2 regions of the Mesorhizobium sp. M0195 genome follow, and region 2 is predicted to be linked to the other one. Evidence: predicted binding sites of a transcription regulator. Region 2 holds the regulator's gene; the other holds the start of a gene.
The links. Region 2 encodes PhoB, which activates phosphate uptake and scavenging genes when phosphate is short. Its sites were predicted from a motif close to TGTCATNNANCTGTCAT; they were not measured.
Positions count from the first base shown of each region.

Region 1: ugpB (sn-glycerol-3-phosphate ABC transporter substrate-binding protein UgpB) is a predicted target of PhoB. The motif match lies at 2,280-2,296, and genes of this name have one in related genera.

Region 1 covers NZ_JAMYSV010000009.1:156,323-160,853, reverse strand. Annotated here, with positions in the region: gene ugpA (sn-glycerol-3-phosphate ABC transporter permease UgpA) at 1-825, opposite strand, end outside; gene ugpB (sn-glycerol-3-phosphate ABC transporter substrate-binding protein UgpB) at 907-2,217, opposite strand; gene NKJ12_RS19250 (bifunctional diguanylate cyclase/phosphodiesterase) at 2,510-4,531, shown strand, end outside.
Region 2 covers NZ_JAMYSV010000009.1:54,220-58,750, forward strand. Annotated here, with positions in the region: gene pstA (phosphate ABC transporter permease PstA) at 1-139, shown strand, start outside; gene pstB (phosphate ABC transporter ATP-binding protein PstB) at 136-939, shown strand; gene phoU (phosphate signaling complex protein PhoU) at 972-1,679, shown strand; gene phoB (phosphate regulon transcriptional regulator PhoB) at 1,696-2,385, shown strand; gene NKJ12_RS18690 (ROK family protein) at 2,395-3,639, opposite strand; gene xylF (D-xylose ABC transporter substrate-binding protein) at 3,925-4,531, shown strand, end outside.

The DNA of each region.
Region 1 (4,531 bases), 100 kb from region 2:
GATAGCCATCAAAATGACCGACTGCGCCGCCGAGTCGCCCAGGATCAGATTGACAAAGCCGTCATTATAGACCTTGTAGACCAGCGTCTCGGTCGTCTTGCCCGGCCCGCCGCCGGTGACGGCATGAACGATGCCGAACGTGTCGAACAGGGCATAGACGGTGTTGACGACCAGCAGGAAAAAGGTTGTCGGCGCAAGCAGCGGGAAGACGATGGTCCAGAAGCGCTTGGTTTCGCCGGCGCCGTCCATGGCCGCCGCTTCGATCAGCGTTTTCGGCACCGCCTGCAGGCCGGCGACGAAGAACAGGAAATTGTAGCTGATCTGCTTCCAGGCAGCCGCCGACACCAGCAGGATCATGGCGTGGGTGCCGTTGAGCAGTGGGTCCCATGCGATGCCGAGGCTTCTCAGCAAATAGGCCAACGAGCCTATCGAAGGGTTGAACAGAAACAGCCACAGCATGCCGGCAATCGCCGGCGCCACGGCATAAGGCCATATCAACAGTGTGCGGTAGAGGCCTTTGCCGCGCATGGCCTTCTCGGCCATAACCGCGAGCAGCAGGGCCGCAACCATGGCAACGATCGCGGTCGCAAGCGAGAACACCACCGTGACCTTGATCGAGTTGAGATAGGCCGGATCGGCCAGCACCTTCCGGAAATTGGCAAACCAGACGAACCTGCTCTTCAGCCCGAACGGGTCTTGCCTGAGCATCGACTGGTAAAGCGCCTGACCGGCCGGCCAGTAGAAGAAAACCAGGGTTATGGCGAGCTGTGGCGCCACCAGCAGGTAGGGCAGGATATTGTTGGGAAAGACGACGCGTGGAGACAGGCTGATTTCCCTCGCTATCCAGGCATCGCCCACACGCGCGCGCGTGGGCGATATTCCAACCGACTGACCGAGACGATCTCGTTAGTTGTCCAGGGCTTCCTTGATTGCGGCGTCGCCGCGCGCGACCGCATTGTCGAGGGCCTGCTGGGCGGTTTGCTGGCCGGCCAGCATCTTCTCCAGCTCCTCGTTCTGGATATCGCGCACCTGCGGCAGATTCGGCAGGCGCACGCCCTTCGAATTGTCGGTCGGCGGCTTGCCGATCATCTGCAGGATGGGTGTCTCGCGGCCGGGGTTCTTTTCATAGAAGCCTGATTTCTTGGTCGCCTCGTACGCGGCGAGCGTCACAGGCAGGTATCCCGACTTCTGGTGCAGGTATTCCTGCACATCAGTCTTGGACAGATAGGCAAAGAAGGCGGCAACGCCCTTGTATTCCTCGTCCGACTTGTTGCCGAACACCCATAGGCTGGCACCGCCCGGCGTTGTGTTCTGCGGGGCACCCTTGGCGTCACTGTCGTAGGGAAGCTGGCCGATGCCATAATTCATGCCGGACTTGACGATATCGCCGAGGCCGCCCGACGATTCGGTGAAGATGCCGCATTCGCCGGCGAGGAATATCTGCTTGGCTTCGGAGGTGCGTCCGCCATATTTGAACGTGCCGTCCTTGGCCAGGTCGGCGAGCGCCTGGAAGTGGTTGACGAAAATCGGCGCATTGATCTTGAGTTCGACGTCGCCGCCGGCCAGGCCATTCTGCTGGGTCGCCCAAGGCACGTCATTCCACGCCGCGAAATTCTCCAGATGGATCCAGGTCAGCCAGGTCGAGGTATAGCCGCAAGAGGCGGCGCCGCTCGTTTTGATCTTCTTGGCGGCTTCCCAAACCTCGTTCCAGGTCTTGGGCGGATTGTTCACGTCGAGGCCTGCCTTCTGGAAGATGTCCTTGTTGTAGTAGAGGATCGGCGAGGAGGAGTTGTAGGGGAAGGACAGCATGGTGCCGTCCGGCTTGGAATAATAGCCGACGATGCCGGGCAGATACTGGCTCTTGTCGAAAGTCATCCCGGCGCCGGTCATCACATCGGCCACCGGCTTTATCGCACCCTCGGCCGCCATCATCACGCCGGTGCCGACGTCGAACACCTGGAGGATATCGGGCGCTTGCCCGGCACGAAAGGCAGCGATGCCGGCATTCAGCGTCTCCGGATAGGTGCCCTTGAACACCGGAACGAGCTCATATTCGCTCTGGCTGGCGTTGAAATCCTTGGAGATCTTGGCGACGACCTCGGCGTTGGCGCCGGTCATGGCGTGCCACCAGCTGATCTGCGTGACGGCGAAGGCGGAGGTGGTGGAAAGCAGGGTCACGGTGGCGGCGATACCGGCCGCAAAGCCGAAGAACTTCATGTTTCATCTCCCGTTTGTCATTGGCGAAAGGGGCACCTCCGCAAAGCCAATATGTGGCGCTGATGACAATCGGACAACGGTTTTGTTGCCGATCAATGAACACCATTCCTTCCTAAAGTGCACTCGCTACCGAAACCGGGCGTCAGAAACGACATCACCGCCTTTTCGGCGCAGCGGCATCGGTTTTCCCCCGAAAAGACCCGCCTCATGGCCTACGGGTTAACTATTCGTTAAAATCTCCAAGAGCTAATCCGTCACACCTCCCCTGTTAGTTTTGACCGAGTGAACCAGGATCCTGACGGTCTATAATTGTATCGTAAATCAGCACGACCTGAGACTGGTTGCGCTCGCCGCACTCGTCTGTGGAATTTCTTGTTTCTCAGCAGTTAATCTCCTTAAGCATGTCGGCCGATCGACCGAGCGAAACCGGCTTGTCTGGCTGATGATCGCCGCGGCCTCGACCGGGTTCGGCATATGGGCGACGCATTTCATCGCCATGACCGCGTTTACGCCGGGAATACCGAACGCATACAATCCGGGATTATCCGCCTTTTCGCTTGCCGCCGCCGTCATCCTGACCGCGCTTGGGATGTGGGTCGCCACCTTGCGCCGCGGCATCGACCATTTCCTCGTCGGTGGTGCCATTCTGGGCGGCGCCATCGCGACGATGCACTACATCGGCATGGCGGCTTTCGAGGTCGAAGGCCGGGTCGTATGGAACCTGCTCCTTGTCGCGATGTCGCTTCTGGCCGGCGTGACCCTTGCGGCACTGGCACTCCTGGTCGTTTTGCGCCGCCCGTCAGCAGTCGCGACTCTCGGCGGCGCCGCGCTTTTGACGCTGGCCATTTGCAGCTTGCATTTCATCGCGATGGCCGCGGTGTCGATCATTCCGGATTCCTCGATTGAAATATCCGAACATTCCATCGAGCCCATTTCCCAGGCCTTTGCCGCAGCGGTCGCCAGCCTTGTAATCCTTGTGCTGTCAGGTGCCGCGCTGTGGATCGATCTGCGCTTTCGCCACCAGAAGCTCGAGGCCGAGCGCATGCACGATCTCGCCAATGCGGCGGTGGAAGGTCTGATCGTTTGCGATGGCACCCGCATCGTCAGCGCCAATGACAGTATGGCGAAGCTGACCGGAACAGCGACAGCCACCCTGAACACGATGCAACTCGGCGAGCTTTTCGACGGACAGAGCGCAGCCGCTATGTCCGGCTTCGGCGAACAGGCGCAGGAAGCGAAATTAAGGGGCAGCGACGGCGCGAGAATTCCTGTCGAGCTGATCGCCAGGAAGATCACCTACTGCGGCAGGCCTCATACGGTGCTTGCCGTTCGCGACATCCGTGAGCGCAAGAAGGCAGAAGAAGAGATTCTCCGCCTCGCGCATTTCGATCCGCTTACCGGGCTTGCCAATCGGCGGAGCTTTTCTTCCCGGCTGGAAGCAGAAGTCGCCTCGATGGATCGTGGCGGCAAGGATGGATATCTGGCGCTCCTGCTGCTTGACCTCGACCGGTTCAAGCAAGTCAACGACCTCTACGGCCACAGCGCCGGTGACGCGATGCTGCAGAAGCTCGCGCACTGCATCTCCGGCATCCCGCGCAACGGACAGATGCTCGCGCGTCTCGGCGGTGACGAATTTGCCATCATAGCTCCGAACCTCCCCGACCCCTTGGCCGCAGGCCGGATAGCCGAGGACTTGCTGGCGGCGATCCGCGAGGAAAACAGGGTTTCGGTCGGCTCCGGCCTCGTCTCGGCCAGCATCGGCATCGCCTTCTTTCCGCTGGATGCCGAAGACCAGGCCGGCCTGATCAGCCATGCCGACACGGCACTCCATCGCGCCAAAACCGAAGGCAGGGACACTTACCGGTTTTTCGAGATAGCCATGGGCACCGCGGCCCGCGACAAGCGCGTGATGGAGCATGAATTGCGCCAGGCCATCGCCCGCAAGGAGTTCCACCTCGTCTACCAGCCTCAGAAGGAAATCCGCGGCGGCAGGATGATCGGCTTCGAAGCCCTGGTCCGGTGGCAGCACCCTGAGCGGGGTGATATTTCTCCGGCTGTTTTCATCCCCGTGGCCGAGGACAGTGGCGCGATCGCCCAGATCGGCGACTGGGTGCTGACGACGGCTTGTAACGATGCTGCTCGCTGGACAAATCCGCTGATGGTCGCCGTCAACGTCTCCGCCGTGCAGCTTCACAATCCGAACTTCAGCCGCAAGGTGCATGATGCACTGGCGAGGTCCGGCCTGGCACCCGGCAGGCTGGAACTGGAGATCACCGAAACAGCCCTGGTGAAGGATATGCCCCGCGCGCTGGCG
Region 2 (4,531 bases):
GACCATCTTCCAGTTCGCTCTCAGCCCTTACGAGGAATGGCAGCAACTGGCGTGGACCGGCGCACTCATAATCACCCTGACGGTTCTGGGCTTGAGCATCCTCGCCCGCAGCCTTACCGGACGCAGAGAGGACAGATGACACAGATGTTGTCCCCAGACATGACGATGACCGAAACGGTCACCGAGAAGACGAAGATCGAGGTCAAGAACCTCAACTTCTACTACGGCCAGAGCAAGGCGCTGAAGGACATCAGCCTGTCGCTGCCCGAGCGCAGCGTCACGGCCTTCATCGGCCCTTCGGGTTGCGGGAAATCGACGCTGCTGCGCGTCTTCAACCGCATCTACGAGCTCTACCCGAAACAGACCGCCGAGGGCCAGGTGCTGCTTGACGGCAAGAACATTCTCGACCGGTCGCAGGATCTCAACCTCCTCAGGACAAAGATCGGCATGGTGTTCCAGAAGCCGACGCCGTTCCCGATGTCGATCTACGAGAACATAGCCTTCGGCGTCAGGCTCTACGAGAATCTCGGCAAGTCCGAGATGGACGGCCGCGTCGAGCAAGCGTTGAAGCGGGCGGCGCTGTGGAGCGAGGTCAAGGACAAGCTGAACGCCAGCGGCTTGAGCCTGTCCGGCGGCCAGCAGCAGCGGCTCTGCATTGCCCGCACCGTGGCAGTGAAGCCGGAAGTCATTCTGCTCGACGAACCGGCTTCGGCCCTCGACCCGCTGTCGACGGCCAAGATCGAGGAACTGATCGACGAGCTGCAAGCCGACTACACGATCGTCATCGTCACCCACAACATGCAGCAGGCGGCGCGCGTGTCGCGCCAGACCGCCTTCATGTATCTGGGTGAACTGGTCGAGTTCGACCGGACCGAGAAGATATTCACGTCGCCCCGCGAGAAGCGCACGCAGGACTACATCACCGGCCGCTTCGGCTGAGCCGTTCCGATCATGCATATGAGGACAGGACCATGGGCGAACACACAGTCGCTTCTTTCGACGAGGATCTCGAGCAGATCAGCAAGCTGATCCGCGACATGGCCGACCTCGCCGGTTCGATGGTCGGCGGGGCGACCAAGGCCCTGTTGAATTCCGACAACGTGCTGGCGCAACGCGTCGTCTCCGACGACGCCATCATGGACGCGCGTCAACGCGAACTGGACGACCGCGCCATCACCCTGATCGCCAAGCGCCAGCCAATGGCTCACGATCTGCGCCATGTCGTCGGAGCGATCCGCATGGCCGGCGACCTCGAACGCATCGGCGACCTTGCCAAGAATATCGCCAAGCGTGTGAGCGCGGTCGGCCTCAGCGTCACGCCGCGCGACCTATCGCATTCCATCGATGCGATGGCGCAGCTGGTGCTCATCCAGGTGCAGGGCGTCATCGAGGAGTATGCTGCAGGCGATGCGGCCGCGTTGGCCAAGCTGCGCGCCGCCGACGAGCGTATCGACGTCAAATACACGTCCGTGTTCCGCGAGCTGTTGACCTACATGATGGAAGATCCGCGCAACATCACCGCTTGCACGCATCTGCTGTTCTGCGCCAAGAATCTCGAGCGGATCGGCGACCATGTCACCAACATCGCCGAGAATGCGTATTATGTGCTGACCGGCGAGCAATTGCCCGTCAATCGTCCGAAGCAGGACGAAACAACAATGTCCGCGCCGGTGACATGATGGGGGTGCCCAGCCGATGATCGCACCACGCATAATGGTGGTGGAGGACGAGGAGCCGTTGGGCGTGCTGCTCCGCTACAATCTCGAATCCGAAGGCTACCAGGTCGAGGTGGTGACACGCGGCGACGAAGCCGAGATCCGTTTGCAGGAGAATGTGCCCGACCTTCTGGTGCTCGACTGGATGATACCGGCGGTTTCCGGCATCGAGCTCTGCCGCCGGTTGCGCGTGCGCCCCGAAACCGAGCGGCTGCCGATCATCATGCTGACCGCGCGCGGCGAGGAGAGCGACCGGGTGCGCGGTCTTTCGACCGGCGCCGACGACTATCTTGTCAAACCGTTTTCGACACCGGAATTCATGGCCAGGGTCAAGGCGCTGCTGCGGCGCGCCAAGCCGGAAGTGCTGTCCAGCGTGCTGAAGGTCGGCGACATCGTGCTCGATCGCGAATCGCACAGGGTCTATCGCAAGAAGAGCGAGATCCGGCTCGGGCCGACCGAATTCCGGTTGCTCGAGTTCATGATGCGGCATCCGGGCCGCGTCTTCTCGCGTAGCCAGTTGCTCGATAATGTCTGGGGCGAGACGATCTATATCGACGAACGCACCGTCGACGTGCATGTCGGGCGGCTGCGCAAAGCCGTCAATAACGGCCGCATGCCGGATGTCATCCGCACCATCCGCGGTGCCGGCTATGCGATCAGGGAAGATTGACCCGCCTGGTCAGGCGACGTTCTTTCTGACGCCGGGCCTCATTTGCGCGCCCGGCGCGAAAATCTCCTGGTCGACGAAGCTTAACGCCCGCATCGCGCAGCCTTCGCGGATCAGCGGCAATTCGTTCGGCTCGGTATCGAAGGAGATCGAGCCCGAGTGCTGGCCGCCGGCGGTCTGGGCGATGGCCTTGCGCAAGGCCGGCTCGATCAGATCGAAGGCGGCGGCACTGGCGCCGACCATCGCGACCGGTGCCGGATCGATCAGCGCGAACAGCGAGCCGAGACCGAAACCCAGCGCTTCGCCGGCCTTGCGGTAGGCCTCGCGTTCCGGCCCATCCTTCTCGCGCGCGCGGGCGGCCAGCGCGCGCATGTCGGCGTCGCCGACGTCGGCGACCGGTTCGCTGTCTTCGCTCATCTGCCTGGCGTTGCGCCAGATGGCATAGTTGCCGGCATAGGCTTCGATGCAGCCGCGCCGCCCGCAACGGCAGAGCGCGCCGCCCGGACGATGGATCATGTGGCCAAATTCGCCGCCCGAGGAATGCGTCCCGGTGAACAGTTCGCCCTTCAGCACAAGCCCCATACCGATGCCATGCGAAAGCAGGATGGCGATGAAGTCGTCGCGATAGCGATCCGGATTGCGCCAGCGCAAAGCCACCGCCATCATATTGCAGTCGTTCTCCACCGTGGCCGGGATGCCGAATTCGTCCTCCAGCATGTCGGCAAAGGCGATGTCGGTCTGCGGCGTGATCGGCGACCACAGCATGGCGCGTGCAGGGGAGTCGGTAATGCCCTGAATCGCCAGGGCGATGCGGGCGACACTGCGGACGTCAAGGTCTGGGTCCTCAAGCCGGCGCCGGACGATGGCCATGCATTCGCGGATCAGCTCGTCGCGCGGCATGGTCAGCGTGTCCAGCCGGCGCTGTTCCTCGGCGACCACCTGTCCCGCATAGTCGATAATGGCGGCCGACAGGAAATTCAGCGACAACACCACAGTCAGCACCGCCGCCGCTTCCGGGTTGAGGGCGAGGCCGACCTGTGGACGACCGCGTTTCAACGAAACGGGCTCACTTGCCTTGCTCTCGGCGAGGATGCCTTCCCGTATCAGGTCGGAGGAGATCGCCGATATGGTTGAATGACTGAGGCCGGTGGTGGCTGCGATCTCCGTACGCGATGGCTGGCCGGCCCGGCGCACCGCCGAGATCACCATCGCCCGGTTGCGCCGGCGCAAATCGTCATGGCGGATTCCGACCGACATCGTTTTGCTTTCCTCCCGGTTGCCGCGGCCGCTCATGAACCGGAAGCCCTCGGTAATGTCCGACAAATAGTGTCGGATGCGGCAAATAGTGTCAGATGCAGGTGGCGCTGTCATCGTTTATTCCGACGCTCGAAAAAACTCGCACAGTCATCAAAATCCATCAGAATCGATGTTGACAGCAGCCGGAGATCGGGCCAGTATTTTTTCGAGGCTCGAAAAAATTAGAGCTTCTAAGCTGGTCTTTGAGCCAATTGGTCACGCCGTACGCGGCGCAGGGAGGATATGATGAAGAAATTCACGACCGCCATTCTGGCGGGTGTCGCCATGACGCTGGCGCTGGCGTCGGTGGCGCAGGCGAAAGACAAGGTCATCGGCGTTTCCTGGTCGAACTTCCAGGAAGAGCGCTGGAAGACCGACGAGGCCGCAATGAAGGCGGCCATCGAGGCCGCCGGCGACAAGTATATTTCCGCCGACGCACAGTCCAACCCCGGCAAGCAGCTCACCGACGTCGAGAGCCTGATCTCGCAGGGTGCCAATGCGCTGATCATCCTGGCACAGGATGCCTCGGCCATCGGGCCGGCCGTGCAGAAGGCACTGGACGAAGGCATCCCCGTCGTCGGCTATGACCGGCTGATCGAGAACAAGGACGTGTTCTATCTGACCTTCGACAACAAGGAAGTCGGCCGCATGCAGGCCCGCGAAGTCTTCAAGGTGAAGCCGGAAGGCAACTACGTCTTCATCAAGGGTTCGGGTTCCGATCCGAATGCCGATTTCCTGTTTGCCGGTTCGATGGAGGTGCTGAAGGAGGCCATCGACAGCGGCAAGATCAAGAATGTCGGCGAGGCCTATACGGACGGCTGGCTGCCGGCCAACGCTCAGAAGAATATGGAAC